One region of the Cobetia sp. BMC6 genome, then DNA from elsewhere that is predicted to be linked to it. Evidence: predicted binding sites of a transcription regulator. Region 1 holds the regulator's gene; the other holds the start of a gene.
The links. Region 1 encodes FNR, which switches genes on or off when oxygen is low (the NO sensors DNR and NnrR bind a similar motif). Its sites were predicted from a motif close to TTGATNTANATCAA; they were not measured.
Positions count from the first base shown of each region.

Region 2: a site for FNR is predicted at 1,696-1,709, ahead of adhP (alcohol dehydrogenase AdhP). Genes of this name have one in related genera too.

Region 1 is NZ_JAKUMF010000005.1:125,667-133,351, forward strand. It holds gene MKZ40_RS11440 (DUF692 domain-containing protein) at 1-325, opposite strand, end outside; gene MKZ40_RS11445 (hypothetical protein) at 507-773, opposite strand; gene MKZ40_RS11450 (fatty acid cis/trans isomerase) at 1,042-3,540, shown strand; gene fnr (fumarate/nitrate reduction transcriptional regulator Fnr) at 3,754-4,503, opposite strand; gene MKZ40_RS11460 (hypothetical protein) at 4,872-5,141, opposite strand; gene MKZ40_RS11465 (cbb3-type cytochrome c oxidase subunit II) at 5,165-5,782, opposite strand; gene MKZ40_RS11470 (cbb3-type cytochrome c oxidase subunit I) at 5,779-7,269, opposite strand; gene MKZ40_RS11475 (alpha/beta family hydrolase) at 7,592-7,685, shown strand, end outside.
Region 2 is NZ_JAKUMF010000008.1:118,998-126,682, reverse strand. It holds gene MKZ40_RS13970 (pyridoxamine 5'-phosphate oxidase family protein) at 1-321, shown strand, start outside; gene adhP (alcohol dehydrogenase AdhP) at 495-1,523, opposite strand; gene MKZ40_RS13960 (aldehyde dehydrogenase family protein) at 1,807-3,327, opposite strand; gene MKZ40_RS13955 (response regulator transcription factor) at 3,722-4,519, shown strand; gene MKZ40_RS13950 (Nramp family divalent metal transporter) at 4,609-5,925, opposite strand; gene MKZ40_RS13945 (hybrid sensor histidine kinase/response regulator) at 6,200-7,685, opposite strand, start outside.

The sequences.
Region 1 (7,685 bases):
AGGCGCGCAGTTCGCGCAGGTAACGGCTGTCGACAGGATGGCTGCCGCCGATGGATAGCGAGACGCCATGCAAGGCGATGGGGTAGTGCTCGCGGACTCGCTCGAGATGATGAAGTGGCTTGCCACCGGCGCTCAATCCGCCTCCCCTCATGCCGCCGGATTCGCTGGCGCCGTGTCCCATGTAGTTCTCGCTGATGGCTTCGAACCAGTCGATATCCGGCAGCGTCGTCAGAATCTCGTGGTAGTACTCGGGGCGCAGGCCCAGCCCCTGACCGATGCCGGCGCTGGCGGGTGTGGGCAGGCGAGTGGTGACCGCTGTCGTCATGTGTGAGTCCTCTTCTGAGCGAAGGCAGAGGGCGCGGAAAAGGGCGAGGCAGATGGCGAGTCAGGAGGGCTGAAAGACACTCGCCAAGGCTCTCAGACAGAAACAGAATCAGAGCCAGAATCAGGAACGGGAGGACGGTGTGCCGTCCTCCCGTCGGTAATTCGCCAGAGGCGTCTGAGGATCAACCCTCGACGACAGTACCACCTTCGCCGACACAGGATTCAGCGCTGGCAGTGTACGACCAGCCCTGGCCCTTGCAGGCGTTGTGGCCCTTGCAGGCGCTGTTGGCGGTCGCGCATTCGGAGGTGCCCTTGCAGGAGTTGATGCCGGAGCATTTCACGGCATTGTCACCGGCGTGCACCGGCAACGAGGTCAGAGCGGCAGTGGAGAACAGCGCGGCGGCAGCGGCGGCGAAGGTGGCAGCAGTAACGGTCTTCTTCATGGTCATGATGGCTTCCTATCGGGCAGGGCCCGTATTTTTTGAATTATGGATCAGGAACATCGTGGCACCCGCTGCGTCAGACAGCTCGTTCAGGCGGGTCATGACGTCATACGCCGTCAAAATAAAGTTGGATGCGGTAGCGCCAAAAAAATCTGGCATCATTGTTCACTATGCTTGGAAAGGCAGTCTTGCCGAATTAGTGAGCATGCTTATGGTACGCTTTCGCCATCATCTGCCCGATTGCCGATATCCCTTCCTCTTGCTGGAGTTCCCCATGCCGGACCTACTTCGACGCCTGTGGCGCATACCGCGCTGGCGCTGGAGCATCGTGCTCGTTCTATTGTTGGGGGGCTGCAGTGCCGTCGCGATTCATCAGCTCGATGAGCGTTTCGGCCCCGCGTCACCGCGTGAGCGGGTGGTGTCTCACGACAGCCTTGCCGGGCGTCAGTGGGAGGATGAGGTAAAGCCGGTGATTGAGACGCGCTGCGTGGTCTGTCATGGCTGCTACGACGCTCCCTGTCAGCTCAAGATGTCATCGGCCGCCGGGATCGATCGCGGCATGAATCCGGAGCCGGTCTACGATGGCACGCGCTTGCTGGCGGCCAATCTGACGCGCATGTTCGAGGACGCGGACACCACTGAGCAGTGGCGCAGCATGGACTTCTCGCCGGTGCTCAATGAGCGCTTCGACTCTCCGGCTGCCAATCTGGAGGGCAGTGTGCTGTTCCGTGCGCTCAGCCAGAAGCGCAAGGCGCCGCTGCCGGTGACGGAAGATGGCCGGCTGCCGGAAGACCGTTTCGACCTGTCGCTCAATCGCAGTCAGGTGTGTGCCCCCGTCGAGGGCTACGACAAGTTCGCCGAAGACCACCCTGACTGGGGTATGCCCTACGCCCTGCCACAGGTCAGTGATGAAGAGCACCGCACGCTGGTGAACTGGCTGGCCAAGGGTGGTGCGATGACGGGGCCGGCGCCGCTGCCCCAGGCGCTGTTGCCGCACATCGAGCAGGCCGAGCGCTTCTTCAATGGCGACAGCCTCAAGCAGCGCCTGATGAATCGCTATATCTACGAGCATCTCTTCCTGAGCCATGTGTATTTCCCGGGCATCAAGGGCGCGGATGGACGGCCGATCTTCTTCAAGCTGGTGCGTTCCAGCACCCCGCCGGGCGAGCCGATCAAGCGCATCTCCACGCGCCGTCCCTACGACCCACCCTACGCCTCCTATACCGGCGATGAACGCGCGAGCATGCCCCACGATGACGCCGGGCGGCCGCGGGTCTATTACCGTCTGTGGCAGGAGCGCGCGACGATCCTGGCCAAGAATCATCTGCCCTATGCACTCAATGATGCTCGCTTCAAACGTTGGCAGGCGCTGTTCCTGACGCCGGATTACCCCGTGAATGACCTGCCGGATTACGACCTCAAGACGGCCTCGAATCCTTTCCTGACCTTCGAGGCCATTCCGGCCGAGTCACGCTATCGCTTCATGCTGGATGAGTCGCAGAACACCATCATGGGCTTCATCAAGGGGCCGGTCTGTCGCGGGCAGGTCGCGGTGGATGTGATCAATGATCACTTCTGGGTCGGTTTCACTGATCCGAAGATGTTCAGTCACCCGGAAGTGGAGCGCACCCTGGCCGAGGAAGGAAAGAACCTCAGTTTGCCCGCCGAGCAAAGCAGCAACGCGTTGCCTATCAGCTCCTGGGTCAAGTTCGAGAGCAAGCAGACCGCCTATCTCAAGGCCAAACAGCGTCTGATGTCCCAGGCCTATCGCGATGGTGACCTGCGCCTGGATACGCGAGTGATGTGGGACGGCAGCGGCTGGGCCGACGGCCCCGGGCAGGGGCGCAACCCCAACGCGGCCCTGACCATCTATCGTCACTTCGACAATGCGGCGGTAATGAAGGGGCTGGTCGGTGGCGTACCCAAGACGGGCTGGATCATCGATTACCCGATGCTGGAGCGTATCCACTACCTGCTGGTCGCCGGCTTCGATGTCTACGGCAATCTCGGGCATCAGCTGGTCACTCGCCTGTACATGGACTTCCTGCGCATGGAGGGCGAGAACAACCTGTTGGTGCTGTTGCCGGCGGGCGAGCGCCAGGCGGTGCATGATAGCTGGTATCGCGACGTGAGCCCGGGGCTTGGGGGGCTGCTGTTCAAGAAACCGCCGCAGTTCGATGCGCCCAGTGACATTGTCTGGACACCGCAGGAGCTCTCGTCGCCGGACCAGGCCCGCCTTGGCCTGATGCGGCGCATGCAGGAGCGCCTCGCGCCGGAACTCGGGCATGAGCGCAGTCTGAGCAATGTCGAGGATGAGCATGTGCGACATGAGCTGCAGGCCCTCGCTGCGGTGCAGGGAGTCTCGGCCAGCCTGATGCCGGAGGTGACGATCGTCGCGCTGGAGGATGGCACTGATGACTCGCCACGCCTTTACAGCGTGCTGCGCAATTCCGCCCACGCCAACATCACCAGTCTGTTCGATGAGGAGGAAAACCGCCGTCCTGAGGAAGACACTCTCGATGTCTTGCGGGGCGTGGCGGGCGATTACCCGAATGCCTTCTGGCGATTGACGCCTGACACTCTGACGGGGCTGGCAGAGCGGGTGGCGGCACTCGAGACCGAAGAGGACTACCGCGCCCTGCAGGCCGATATCGGAGTGCGCCGGACTGATCCGCGCTTCTGGCAGTTCTCCGACAGCGTGCTGCGCGTCAACTATGCTGATCGCCCTGTCGAAGCGGGCCTGCTGGACTATAACCGCCTCGAGAACCGCTGATTGCCAGCGGGGCTTGAGCGGCCGAGACACGCTCTGTCGTCAGGGCTGTCTGGGTTGTCGAACTGTTTCGATGACTGACGACTGGCCTGTCAGAAAGCAGAAGCCCGCCACGCCCATTGCGTGGCGGGCTTCTGCCTTGTGTGGGACCGACATGGCGTCCTGCGGTAGATCAGCGCAGTGTCGCACCGCGTGATGTGCTGTCAGCAGGCGTCATCAGCGACCGCCCTGACACTCGCCCTCGGCCAGCTCGATCAGGCCATCCAGATGCAGGATATGCACCTCGCGGGCACGAATGTCGACCAGCCCCTGGGTCTGGAAGCGGGTCAGGATGCGGCTGATGGTTTCGACGGCCAGTCCCAGATAGTTGCCGATATCGGCGCGTGCCATCGAGAGGCGGAAGCTGTATGGCGAATAGCCTCGGCGACGGAAGCGCTGTGACAGGTTGACCAGGAAGCTCGCCAGCCGCTCATCGGCTGTCTTGCGTGACAGCAGCATCATCATGCGGCGATCTTCGTGCAATTCCTTGCTCAGGCTCTTGAACAGCTGGGTTCTCAGCTCAGGCATCTGCTCCGAGAGCGCATTGAGTCGGTCGAAGGGAATCTCGCAGACGGTGGTGGTCTCCAGCGCCACCGCGGTGCCGGGATAGCAATTGCTGTCGATGGCATCGAGTCCGGCCAGCTCGCTGGGCAGGTAGAAGCCGGTCAGCTGCTCCGTACCGCTGTTTTCATTGGTGATCTGCTTGAGGCTTCCGGAGCGCACCGTGAAGACGCAATCGAAGGCATCGCCCTGGGTGAAGAGGACTTCCCCTTTTCTGAGTGGCGCGCGACGGCGGATGATGGCGTCAAACTGGTCGATATCTTCCATGTTCAGTGCCAGTGGCAGGCACAGTGAACTCAGCGAACATGTCTGGCAGCGGGCTTCATGGGCGCGCAAGCGGTGTGATGCCTGTGCATTGGCCGTCATGGTGACTCTCCTGAGGAATGTCACCGCTACCCCTGGGGTAGGGCAGCGGGAGGGGTCTTTCGGGCGCAACGAACGGTGGGGCGGGGCCTTGTCGCCCGCCGCTGCACTGCTGAGCCGCAGTGTATCGAGCGGACAGAGTCTGAGCGCTCATCGGCCGAGGCAGCGCATTCCGTGACGCCATAATATTAGATTTTGTTAATTCATTATCCTGCCCAACCCATGGGCGTTGCAAGGTGTGTGAACTTTAGGCCTGGTTGACCCCGCGTGACCATACCGCGACGACCTGCCTCAGCCGAAGGCGCGAGTCAGTATGCAGTGACCAGCACTCAGGCATCAGTCGCTGGTCATCCGTCGCTGGCCATCTGGGCTCAGCCAGCTGCGCCGAGCAGCAGGATCAGCGCGGCGGCCAGCGTCGCCAGTGCCAGAATGCCCCAGGCACGTGGCGCTGGTGTGTCAGGCTGACGTATGCCGTTGATGCGATGTTCCTGCATGGGGCCATCGCCTTCGCGCTCGTCGCTGTCAGCGCGCGAAAGACTGCCCAGCGCCAGCATGGCGAACAACACCAGGCTGCCCAGCGTGAGGGCCAGCACCCAGAGATTCCAGAACAGGGGGAGGCCAGTTGTCTCCAGCAGATTCATGTCGTGTCTCCTGAGGGGGGCTGTCATGGGCTACGGCTGGCGGTGTCGCTCGCAGGGGCGGCCTGCTGCAGGTAGGCGAGCAGAGCCGTGATTTCGGCAGTGCCACGCACGTCATTGGGGGCGGCGAGAATCTCGTCTTCCGCGTAGGGTACGCCCAGGCCTTGCAGGGCTCGCATGCGTGCCGCGATACCTTCGCCGCTCAACGCCCGCTCGAACAGCCACGGGTAGGCAGGCATCGCCGAACCCGGCACCTGACTGCGCGGGTCATGCAGATGCAGGCGCTGCCAGGCATCGTCATGCTGCGCAGGCAGCTGGCTCAAATCCGTCCCCCAGCGCTCGACGCCCCACAGCGAAGGGCGGTCGTAGAAGCGTGCCCGGGTGGTCGTCGCATCGCCGTGGCGCGCCGTGTCGCCCGGTAGATAGCGCACCATGCGTGTGTGGCACTGCTGACAGCCCTCGCGTTGATAGATGCGCTGACCCTCCAGCGCCAGGGCGCTCAGCGGTTTGAGGTCTTCGGGCGCGCTGGCGAGACTGGGGTGAGCTCCAAGCGGCACCAGCTGGGCGAGGGCGCCGAGGCTCATGGTGAGCAGGCATAGTGCCGTCATCAGGCCGGCGTGTCGTTCGAGCAGGACATGTCTCATGCGTAGTGCCCTCCCGAGGATGTGGCAGGGGGCGTGGCAGAGGGTAATGCAGGGTGTATGGCAGGCTGTGATGATGTCTTCCGCGAGCCGGACTTCGGGAGCTGGCGCTCATGAGCGGCTTGCCGTTCGCTCTTGTGGACAGCCAGGGTGCGCATCACATTGAGGAGCATCAGCAGCATGCCGAGCGCACAGCAGGCGAGCCCGCCCAGCGAGATCATCATCGGCATGCGGGCCGCTTCCAGCACCTCGCTCAGGGTGTATAGCGGTCTGCCGTCATCTGCCAGCACATGCCACATGCTGCCTTGAAGCAGCGTGGTGGCCCAGCTGGCGGCAATGCACAGCAGGGTGCCGATGATGGCCAGCAGGGCATGGGTCTTGAGCAGCGCGAGGGAGCGCATCGGGGGCAGCAGGTGATAGGCCATCACGATGGCGACTGTCGCGACCACCCCCAGGCTTGCTGCCGGCGACAGGCTGTTGGTGGCACTGAAGGCTAGGGCATTGAGGGTCGGCAGTGACAGCAGGCTGTATTCAAGAACCGCAAGGGCGAAGCTGACCAGAGCTGCCGCCAGCAGGCAGATCAGCGGATCCCGGCGCAATGAGTGCCAATCCTCCTTGAGTGTCATCAGGCCATTGAGGCTGAGTGCCAGCCCCGGTGCCAGCAGCAGGAGGCCCATCGCCATGCCCAGCGTCTGACTCCAGGCTGGCAGGGCGCTCGCGAACAGCAGCGGAGCACCTCCCCATGTCACCAGCAGCACCAGCATCCAGAAGCTGGTGGTCGCCAGCCGATGCGAGTGGAGCGGCCGCCGCGAGCGGCTCATCACCATGTGATGGAGCAAGGCAATGAGGCCGAATGCGAACATGCCGCCGGGGAGTGGCCCGGCCTGCCAGCGCTGAATCAGTGCCTCGAGGCTGCCCGTGAAGAGCGGTATCGATTCAAGCAGGCCGATCGGCACGCTGAGCGAGATCAGCACATGCTGCATCAACACCAGCATCAGGCCGGCGATGAAGTACCAGCAGGCCACCGGCAGGCGGCGCAGCGTGCGCTGTTCCAGTACCGTGAAGAAGACCCACGCCACGGCCAGCCAGACGAGGGTCATCAGTAGATCGACGAGCCAGGGGGCTTCGGCCATGTACTGGCCCGAGGAGTAGCCTGCGACAATCGCCAGTGCGCCGAGCGCGACCACGGCCTGCCAGCCGAGGAAGGTGAAATGCATCAGCTTGAGCGTGAAAGGGGGCAGTGCGATATCCGGTATCGCCGTCTCGGCGTCCGTGCGTGATTCGCGTTGCAGGACGCTGTGCATGGCGATGGAGTAACCACCGGCGATCACTGCCGAGCCGCCCAGACCGTAGAGCAGCAGGTGGTGCTGCAAGGGGGCGAGGCGGCCGTAGCTCAGCCAGGCCACTTCCGGCCCCAGCGAGGGCCATAGCCAGATGAGGTTGAGCCATACGGCCAGACAGAGGCTGAGCAGGCCCCAGATGACGGCCATGCGAGCGAAATCATGGCTTACGTGATGATGATGGTTCACGCGGGGTTGGCAGGCCGAAGCCTCAAGAGCTGTACGCATATCACGACCTCGTCGGCAGTGGGCGAAAGCGCAGTGCTGGTGGCGACGGTGCTGGAAGCGGCGCTGCGGGAGCAGCCATATCACCGACGCCACTGTTCAGGGCGGCAGGGCTGGCGCTGACCGATATCACGCGCGACCATGGCCGACTGACAGGCCATCCCTCGCGCTGGAATGCAGCGTTTACCCCTCATCGGTTCCAGCGTTGTCTGGCGCGAGCCGTACGAGATCAACAGGAGAATTTCGCTTGCCCGCCGTCACTTCATCATCGGACGAAGATGCCAATGCGTCCAATACGGCTGAGGTCCCCAGCCCCTACGCCGAGGAAGGCTTTCGTGTCG
Region 2 (7,685 bases), on a different contig from region 1:
TTCGAGGCCAGGAAGGACAGCGAGGTCTGCCTGAGCTTTTCCGATCAGGATGATGGCGTCTACGTGTCGCTGAGCGGTCATGCCAATCTGCACCGTGATCAGGGCCTGATCGACAAGTTCTGGAATCCGTTCGTGGCCGCCTGGTTCCCGGAAGGCAAGGATGACCCCGACGTCACCCTGCTGGAGATCTCGGTGCAATCCGGCGAGCACTGGAAGGCCAAGGAGAGCAAGGCCTATCAGCTCTACGAGGTGGCGCGTGCCAACCTCGACAAGGACCACACCCCGGACATGGGCGAGAACGAGAAATTCGGCACGGTGTAAGCAGAAGCCTGAGCTCGTCAGAGAGAGCTCTTTGCAGTGCCGCGTGAGAGTCAACGCGCACGGCCATGCCAGACACGACAACGCCAGCCCACGGGCTGGCGTTGTCGTGTCTGGCAGCCTGCCGTTTCCAGCAGGCCTGGCGTCGGTGGTGAGGATTCAGGCCAGCGAACGCCTCAGGCCTTCATGTCGAGCACGATGCGCCCCTCGATCTTGCCGTCGATCATGCGTCCGAAGATGTCGTTGATGTCCTCGAGCCTGCCGGTCTGCACGGTGGCAGCGACCTTGCCTTCCGCGGCGAAGTCCAGCGCCTCCTGCAGGTCCTGACGCGTGCCGACGATGGAGCCACGCACCGTGATGCCATTGAGCACGGTGGAGAAGATCGGCAGCGGGAAATCGCCCGGCGGCAGGCCGTTGAGCACCAGGGTGCCGCCACGGCGCAGCATGTTCTGGGCCTGATCGAAGGCCTTGGGCGACACCGCCGTCACCAGCGCGCCATGTGCACCACCGATCTCGCGCTTGATGACGCTCGCCGGGTCTTCCTTCATGGCATTGACGGTCACGGTCGCGCCCAGACGGCGGGCCAGTTCCAGCTTGGCATCATCCACATCCACCGCCGCCACGTTCAGGCCCATGGCGCGTGCATACTGCACCGCCATATGTCCCAGCCCGCCGATGCCCGAGATCACCACCCACTGGCCGGGGCGGGTGTCGGTCATCTTGAGTCCCTTGTAGACCGTGACCCCGGCGCACAGCACCGGCGCGATCTCCACGAAGCCCACGCTGTCCGGCAGGCGGCCGACGTAGCCTGCGTCCGCCAGCGTGAACTGGGCAAAGCCGCCATTCACCGAGTAGCCGGTATTCTGCTGGCTCTCGCACAGCGTCTCCCAGCCGCCCAGGCAATGCTCGCAGTGGCCGCAGGCCGAGTAGAGCCAGGGCACCCCGACACGATCGCCTTCCTTGACGTGGGTGACGCCCTCGCCCACCGCCGCGATGGTGCCGACGCCTTCATGGCCGGGAATGAACGGCGGATTGGGTTTCACCGGCCAGTCGCCATGCGCGGCGTGCAGGTCGGTATGACAGACCCCGGAGGCGGCGACCTCGACCAGAATCTCGCCACGTCCCGGTCGCGGTACCGCGACCTCCTCGATCACCAGCGGTGCACCGAATTCACGTACCACGGCGGCTTTCATGCTGTTATCCATGACGTACTCCTCATCCATTGAAGACTGACGAACATTCAAGAAAGACGGACATTCAAGACAGACGAACCAGCAGAGTTGCGGCGGAGAGTGTGGGCTTGCGCCTGCATGCGCCAGCGCCCGAGCCAGTGCAAAGCTTGCCTCTCCATTGAAACCGGACGCAGCGCTCCCTGCCCTGCGCCAGATCAAGCAATCGGATCTGGCGCGGGCATCGATGTCATTTTCTCAAGCAAGAATCGCGGGAGTCGTGCAGCACCACCGGTCGCGGTGGCGCTGCCAGACAGGCCTAGAAGAAGCCGAGCGGATTGATGTCGTAGCTGACCAGCAGGTTCTTGGTCTGCTGGTAGTGCTCCAGTGCCATCTTGTGGGTCTCGCGACCGACACCGGATTTCTTGTAGCCACCGAAGGCGGCATGGGCGGGATACTGGTGGTAGCAGTTGGTCCACACGCGACCGGCCTGGATGCCGCGCCCCATGCGGAAGGCGACGTTCATGTCGCGGCTCCAGACACCGGCGCCGAGACCGAATTCGGTGTCATTGGCGATGGCCAGCGCCTCGGCCTCGTCACGGAAGGTGGTGACGGCCACCACCGGCCCGAAGATCTCCTCCTGGAAGACACGCATCGAGTTGTTGCCCTTTAGCAGGGTCGGCTGGATGTAATAGCCGTTGGCCAGCTCGTTCTCCAGCTGCTCGCTGCTGCCGCCGGTGAGCACCTCGGCGCCTTCCTCACGGGCGACATCCATGTAGGACATGATCTTGTCGAACTGCTCGCGGGAGGCCTGGGCGCCGACCTGTACGTCGGTGTCCAGCGGGTTGCCGCGCTTGATGGTCTTCACGCGCTCCATCACCCGGGCCATGAAGTCGTCGTAGATGCTTTCCTGGATCAGGGCACGCGACGGGCAGGTGCACACCTCGCCCTGATTGAAGAACGCCAGCACCAGGCCTTCGGCGGCCTTGTCGATGAACTCGGGCTCGGCATTCATGATGTCGGCGAAGTAGATGTTGGGGGACTTGCCGCCCAGCTCCACCGTGGAGGGAATGATGTTGTCCGCGGCGCACTTGAGAATGTGCGAGCCCACGGGGGTGGAGCCGGTGAAGGCGATCTTGGCGATGCGCTTGCTGGTGGCCAGCGCCTGACCGGCCTCGGCCCCGTAGCCGTTGACGATATTGAGCACGCCCGCCGGCAGCAGGTCACCGACCAGCTCCGCGAGCACCAGAATCGAGGCCGGGGTCTGTTCCGCCGGCTTGAGCACCACGCAGTTGCCGGCCGCCAGCGCCGGGCCGAGCTTCCAGGCCGCCATCAGGATCGGGAAGTTCCACGGGATGATCTGACCGACCACGCCCAGCGGCTCATGGAAGTGATAGGAGACGGTATTGGCATCGATGTCCGCCGCGGTGCCTTCCTGGGAGCGCAGGCAACCGGCGAAGTAACGGAAGTGGTCCGCCGCCAGCGGAATATCGGCGTTCAGCGTCTCGCGCACCGCCTTGCCGTTGTCCCAGGTCTCGGCGACGGCCAGCATCTCGAGGTTCTGCTCGATGCGATCCGCGATCTTGAGCAGGATGTTGGAGCGCTCCTGCACCGAGGTCTTGCCCCAGGCAGCGGCTGCCTTGTGGGCGGCGTCCAGCGCGAGGTCGATATCCTCCGCACTCGAACGCGGGATACGGCAGAAGGCCTCGCCCGTCACGGGGCTGACATTGTCGAAGTACTCACCCTTCACCGGCTCGACGAAGCGACCGCCGATATAGTTGCCGTAGATATCCTTGAACGTGACCAGCGCATCGGCGCTGCCCGGGGAGGCGTAGATCATGGCGAACTCCTGTTGGCCGGATTCACGAGTGGCGCTCGTGATCGACGGCCTGTTGTTGTCGTTGCTGCGCAGTCGTTGTCGTTACTGAAAAGTCGTTGTCGTTGCTGAAAAGTCGTTGTCGTGTCAGCGAAACGCCTGGGTTGGCCCTTCTGCAGTGGCGCCGTTGGCGCTGACCCGCTGCCCGATCCATCAAGCGGTACTTGATCAGGCGACTCTCACAGTCTTGACCACCGACGCCAATCGCGACATGCCCCCATGGGCGGAGACCGTCTCATCCCTTGGGAGGAGAAAAGGAAGGAGAAACGAACGCCGCCATACCGCGAAGGCCGCAAGGCACGACACCACGCCATGACGTTATGCTCAGGATATCGCCCGCCACCGGCCAGGAGCCTCCATGTACCGTCTGTTGATCGCGGATGACCATCCGCTGTTCCGTGATGCCATCAGTCGTACCCTGAGTCTGAGCGTCGCTGACACCCCGGCACCACCCTACGAGCTGCTGCAGGCCGCCAGTCTCGCCGAGACGCTCAGCCTCATCGACGCGCATGCCGATAGCCTCGACCTGCTGCTGCTGGATCTCGACCTGCCCGACAGCCACGGCCTGGAAGGCCTGACGCGCTTGCGCCAGGAGGCAGACTGGCTACCGGTGGCGATTCTCTCCGCCCACGAGGCGCGCGAGACGGTGCTGGAAGCCTTGGCACTCGGCGCGGTGGGCTATCTCTCCAAGTCGAGCTCGGCGGAGGTATTGCGCGAGGCGCTCGCGCGCATGCTGGCCGGTGAGGTTTATGTGCCCGCCCGCCTGATGCGCGCCGCCCCGCGTCCGGCGCTGGCGAGCCAGGCGGCTTCCTCACCCTCATCAGCCTCAGCACCAGTGCCACCGCCAGCCCCTCAACTTGCGCCGAGCCTCAGCGAGGCGGAATTCGCGCAGCGCTGGCAGACCCTCACCACCAAGCAGCGCGGCGTGCTGGAGCGCATGGTACTGGGCGAATCCAACAAGATGATCGCCTGGCAGCTGGGCGTGGCGGAAACCACCATCAAGTCGCATGTCTCCGCCATCCTGCACAAGCTGGGGGTCGCCAGCCGGGTACAGGCGATTCTGCTGGCCAGCCACTCCCTGCCTGCCGTGTCTGGCGCGAGCGCGCCCCCTGCCGCCCCACAACGCGCAACGCCCCGCCGGGGCGCTCACGAATGAGGCGCACAGCGGGGCGTTGCGAGGGCCTGCCACCGGCAGGGCTTTTACATCTCACAAGGGCATAGGAACTGGGGCATAAAGCATGGAGCCTACATCAGCTCGCCGACCAGCACATAGCCATTGAGCAGAATGATGATCGCCGCGACCAGCACCCCGATGGCCGTCACCCAGTGACGATTGACCAGGTCTCCCATCAGACGGCGGTTGGCGGTGAACATCAACAGCGGCACCAGCGCGAAGGGAATCCCGAAGCTGAGTACCACCTGGCTTGCGACCAGCACCTGCTGCTCCGGCAGCTCCATCAGGATGATGGCGATGGCCGGTGCCATGGTGATCACGCGGCGCAGCCACATCGGAATGCGGAAGTTGACGAAGCCCTGCATCACCACCTGACCGGACAGGGTGCCGACGATGGACGAGGACAGCCCCGCCAGCAGCAGCGTGAAGCCGAAGATGAGGCTCGCCGCATCCTGCCCCATCAGCGGCGACAGCAACTTGTAGCTCTCGGTGATGGAGGCCACGCCGGTCTCGCCGTTGCCGTGGAAGACCTTGGCGGCCAGCACCAGCATCGCCATGTTGATCAAGCCGGCCAGCGCCATGCCGATGATGACATCCAGCCGGTAGTAGCCCATCACGCGACGGCGCTGACCGCTGTCACGCACCCGGATGCGATTCTGGGACAGTGCCGAGTGCAGGTAGATGACGTGGGGCATTACGGTGGCACCGAGGATGCCTGCCGCCAGGAAGATGGCGTGGCTATCCGGGAAGTTCGGCGACAGCAGACCGTAGATGATCGGCTCCACCGGCGGGCGACTGAGAATGATCTCGAGCAGGAAGCCCGCCGAGACCGCCAGAATCATCGCGCCGATGATCATTTCCATCATGCGGAAGCCGAAACGCTGCATCACCAGCACCGCATAGGTGATGGCGCCGGTCAGCAGCGCCCCTTCCAGCATGCTGAGCCCGAACAGCAGATTGAAGGCCAGCGCCGCCCCCAGGAATTCAGCCAGATCGGTCGCAATGGCGACGATCTCCGCCTGCACCCAGAAGGCCCACACCACCGGACGCGGGAAGCGTTCACGGATGACCTCGGCCAGATTCTTGCCGGTCGCCAGCCCCAGCCGCGCGGACAGGGTCTGGATCAACATCGCCATCAGGTTGGCCCACAGCACCACCCACAGCAGGGTGTAGCCATAGCGGGAGCCGGCCTCGATGTTGGTCGCGAAGTTGCCCGGGTCGATGTAGGCGACGGCGGCGATCATCGCCGGGCCGAGGAACGGCAAGGCCCGGCGCAGGCGGCCAGCGAAACGGACAGGGGAAGCTGTGTGCGCACCACCGGCAGCAGAGGCGTCGCCTTCGCTGCCCAGTGACATGCTTGCGGCATGACGTACGGATTTATCGGACATGACATTCAGCATGGGGGGAAAACCTGCCAGATCAATGACCCGCGAACAGATAAAGAAATATGCGGGAGGCTATGTGATCAGCATACACGACAAATGCTATTGATTCTCATTAAAAATAAGCGTGGTACCCGATAGGCTCCTTCAATCACCCCCGTGGCGGACGCCTATTTGCCATTACCTTTTGCAGCGGTCCTTTCCTGTCTCTTCTTGAGGCCCTTTTCCAGCTCCTCTTCCTCCCCCTTTGCAGCATCACTTCCAGCACCTCTGCGCGCGGCTAGCGACAATTGACCAGCAACTGGCGCAGGCGCAGCGGCTTGACCGGCTTGAGCAGAAACCCGAAACCGAGCGCACGCGCCCTGGCCTTGAGCGGCGCCGAGTGGTCCGCGCTGATCACTACCACCGGCAGGCCCGGCCAGCGTTGCCGCAGGCGTTGCGCCTGCTTGAGGCCATCGGGCTGCCCTTCGCCCAGCTGATGATCGACGATCAAGACCTGCGGCGCGGCCACGGCCTGCTGCAACAGCACCTCGGCATCATCGGCGCAGTAAACACTCGCGCCCCAGCCCCCGAGCAATGACTGCATGCCGGCACACACCTCCCGATCATCCTCGACCACCCAGATAACGGTATCGAGCAGCGGCTGCGCGAGCGGTGACGCGCAAGGCTGGCCGGGAGAAGTCGCGTCAGCCGCTGGCCCCCCCACACTGGCAGGCTGACGAATCGGCACGCGAACCGCGAAGGCGGCGCCGCGCCCCGGCGTGCTGGTCAGCGACAGGGGGTGCTCCAGCAGGCCGGTGATGCGCTTGACGATCGCTAGCCCCAGCCCGAGGCCGCGCTGCTCGTTGTCCTGGCGCGGCGCCAGGCGTCGGAACTCCTGGAAGACCACCTCGCGCTGATGCTCGGCGATGCCGGGGCCGTTGTCGGCCACGGTGATCTCCATCCAGTCACCGCGACGCCGACACCCCAGCAGCACCCGCCCGCGCGTCGAGCCATCCGGCACATGGCGCAGCGCATTGCTCAGGAAGTTGCGCACCACTCGCGCCAGCAATTGCAGGTCCGACTCGATGCTCAGATGACTGGCCACGTAATGCAGCTCGAGCCCACGGGCAGCGCCCAGCTGACGATATTCCTCGGCGAGCACATCCAGCAGTTCACGCACCGGAAAGACGGCGACATCCGCCGTCAGCACGCCGGCATCCAGCCGCGAGATATCGACCAGCGTGCCCAGCAGACTCTCGACATCTGCCAGCGAGCGCCCCAGCCGCGCCACCAGCTCGCCGGGCGTGGAGACACCCTGCGAAGCATCGCCCGGCGTGACGTCAGAAATGGCATCGCCCGGCAGGGAAGCATCCAGCGCCAGCCGCGCCAGTTGCTCTTCCAGGGCGCTGGCGAACAGCCGGGCGGCATTCAGGGGTTGCAGCAGGTCATGGCTGATGGCGGCCAGAAAGCGAGTCTTGGAGTGGTTGGCCGCCTCGGCGGCGGCCTTGGCGGCGGTGAGGCGTCGATTTAGTGCCCCCAGCTCATCGAGGGTGCGATGCAGGGCATCGGTACGCTCGCGCACCTGATCCGCCAGCAGCACCGCATGTTCGAAGGCGGCGTAGGGCGCGCTCGGTGAAGGGCTGCTGGATTCGACCCGCTCGATCAGGGCGGCGTTGATCTTCTCCAGCTGGCGATTGCGCGCCTTGAGGGCGGCGAGTTCGGCGCTTTGAGCGTCCGTCTGAGTCAGGGCGTCCGGATCAGTCAGAAACCCCTGCTCGGTCAGC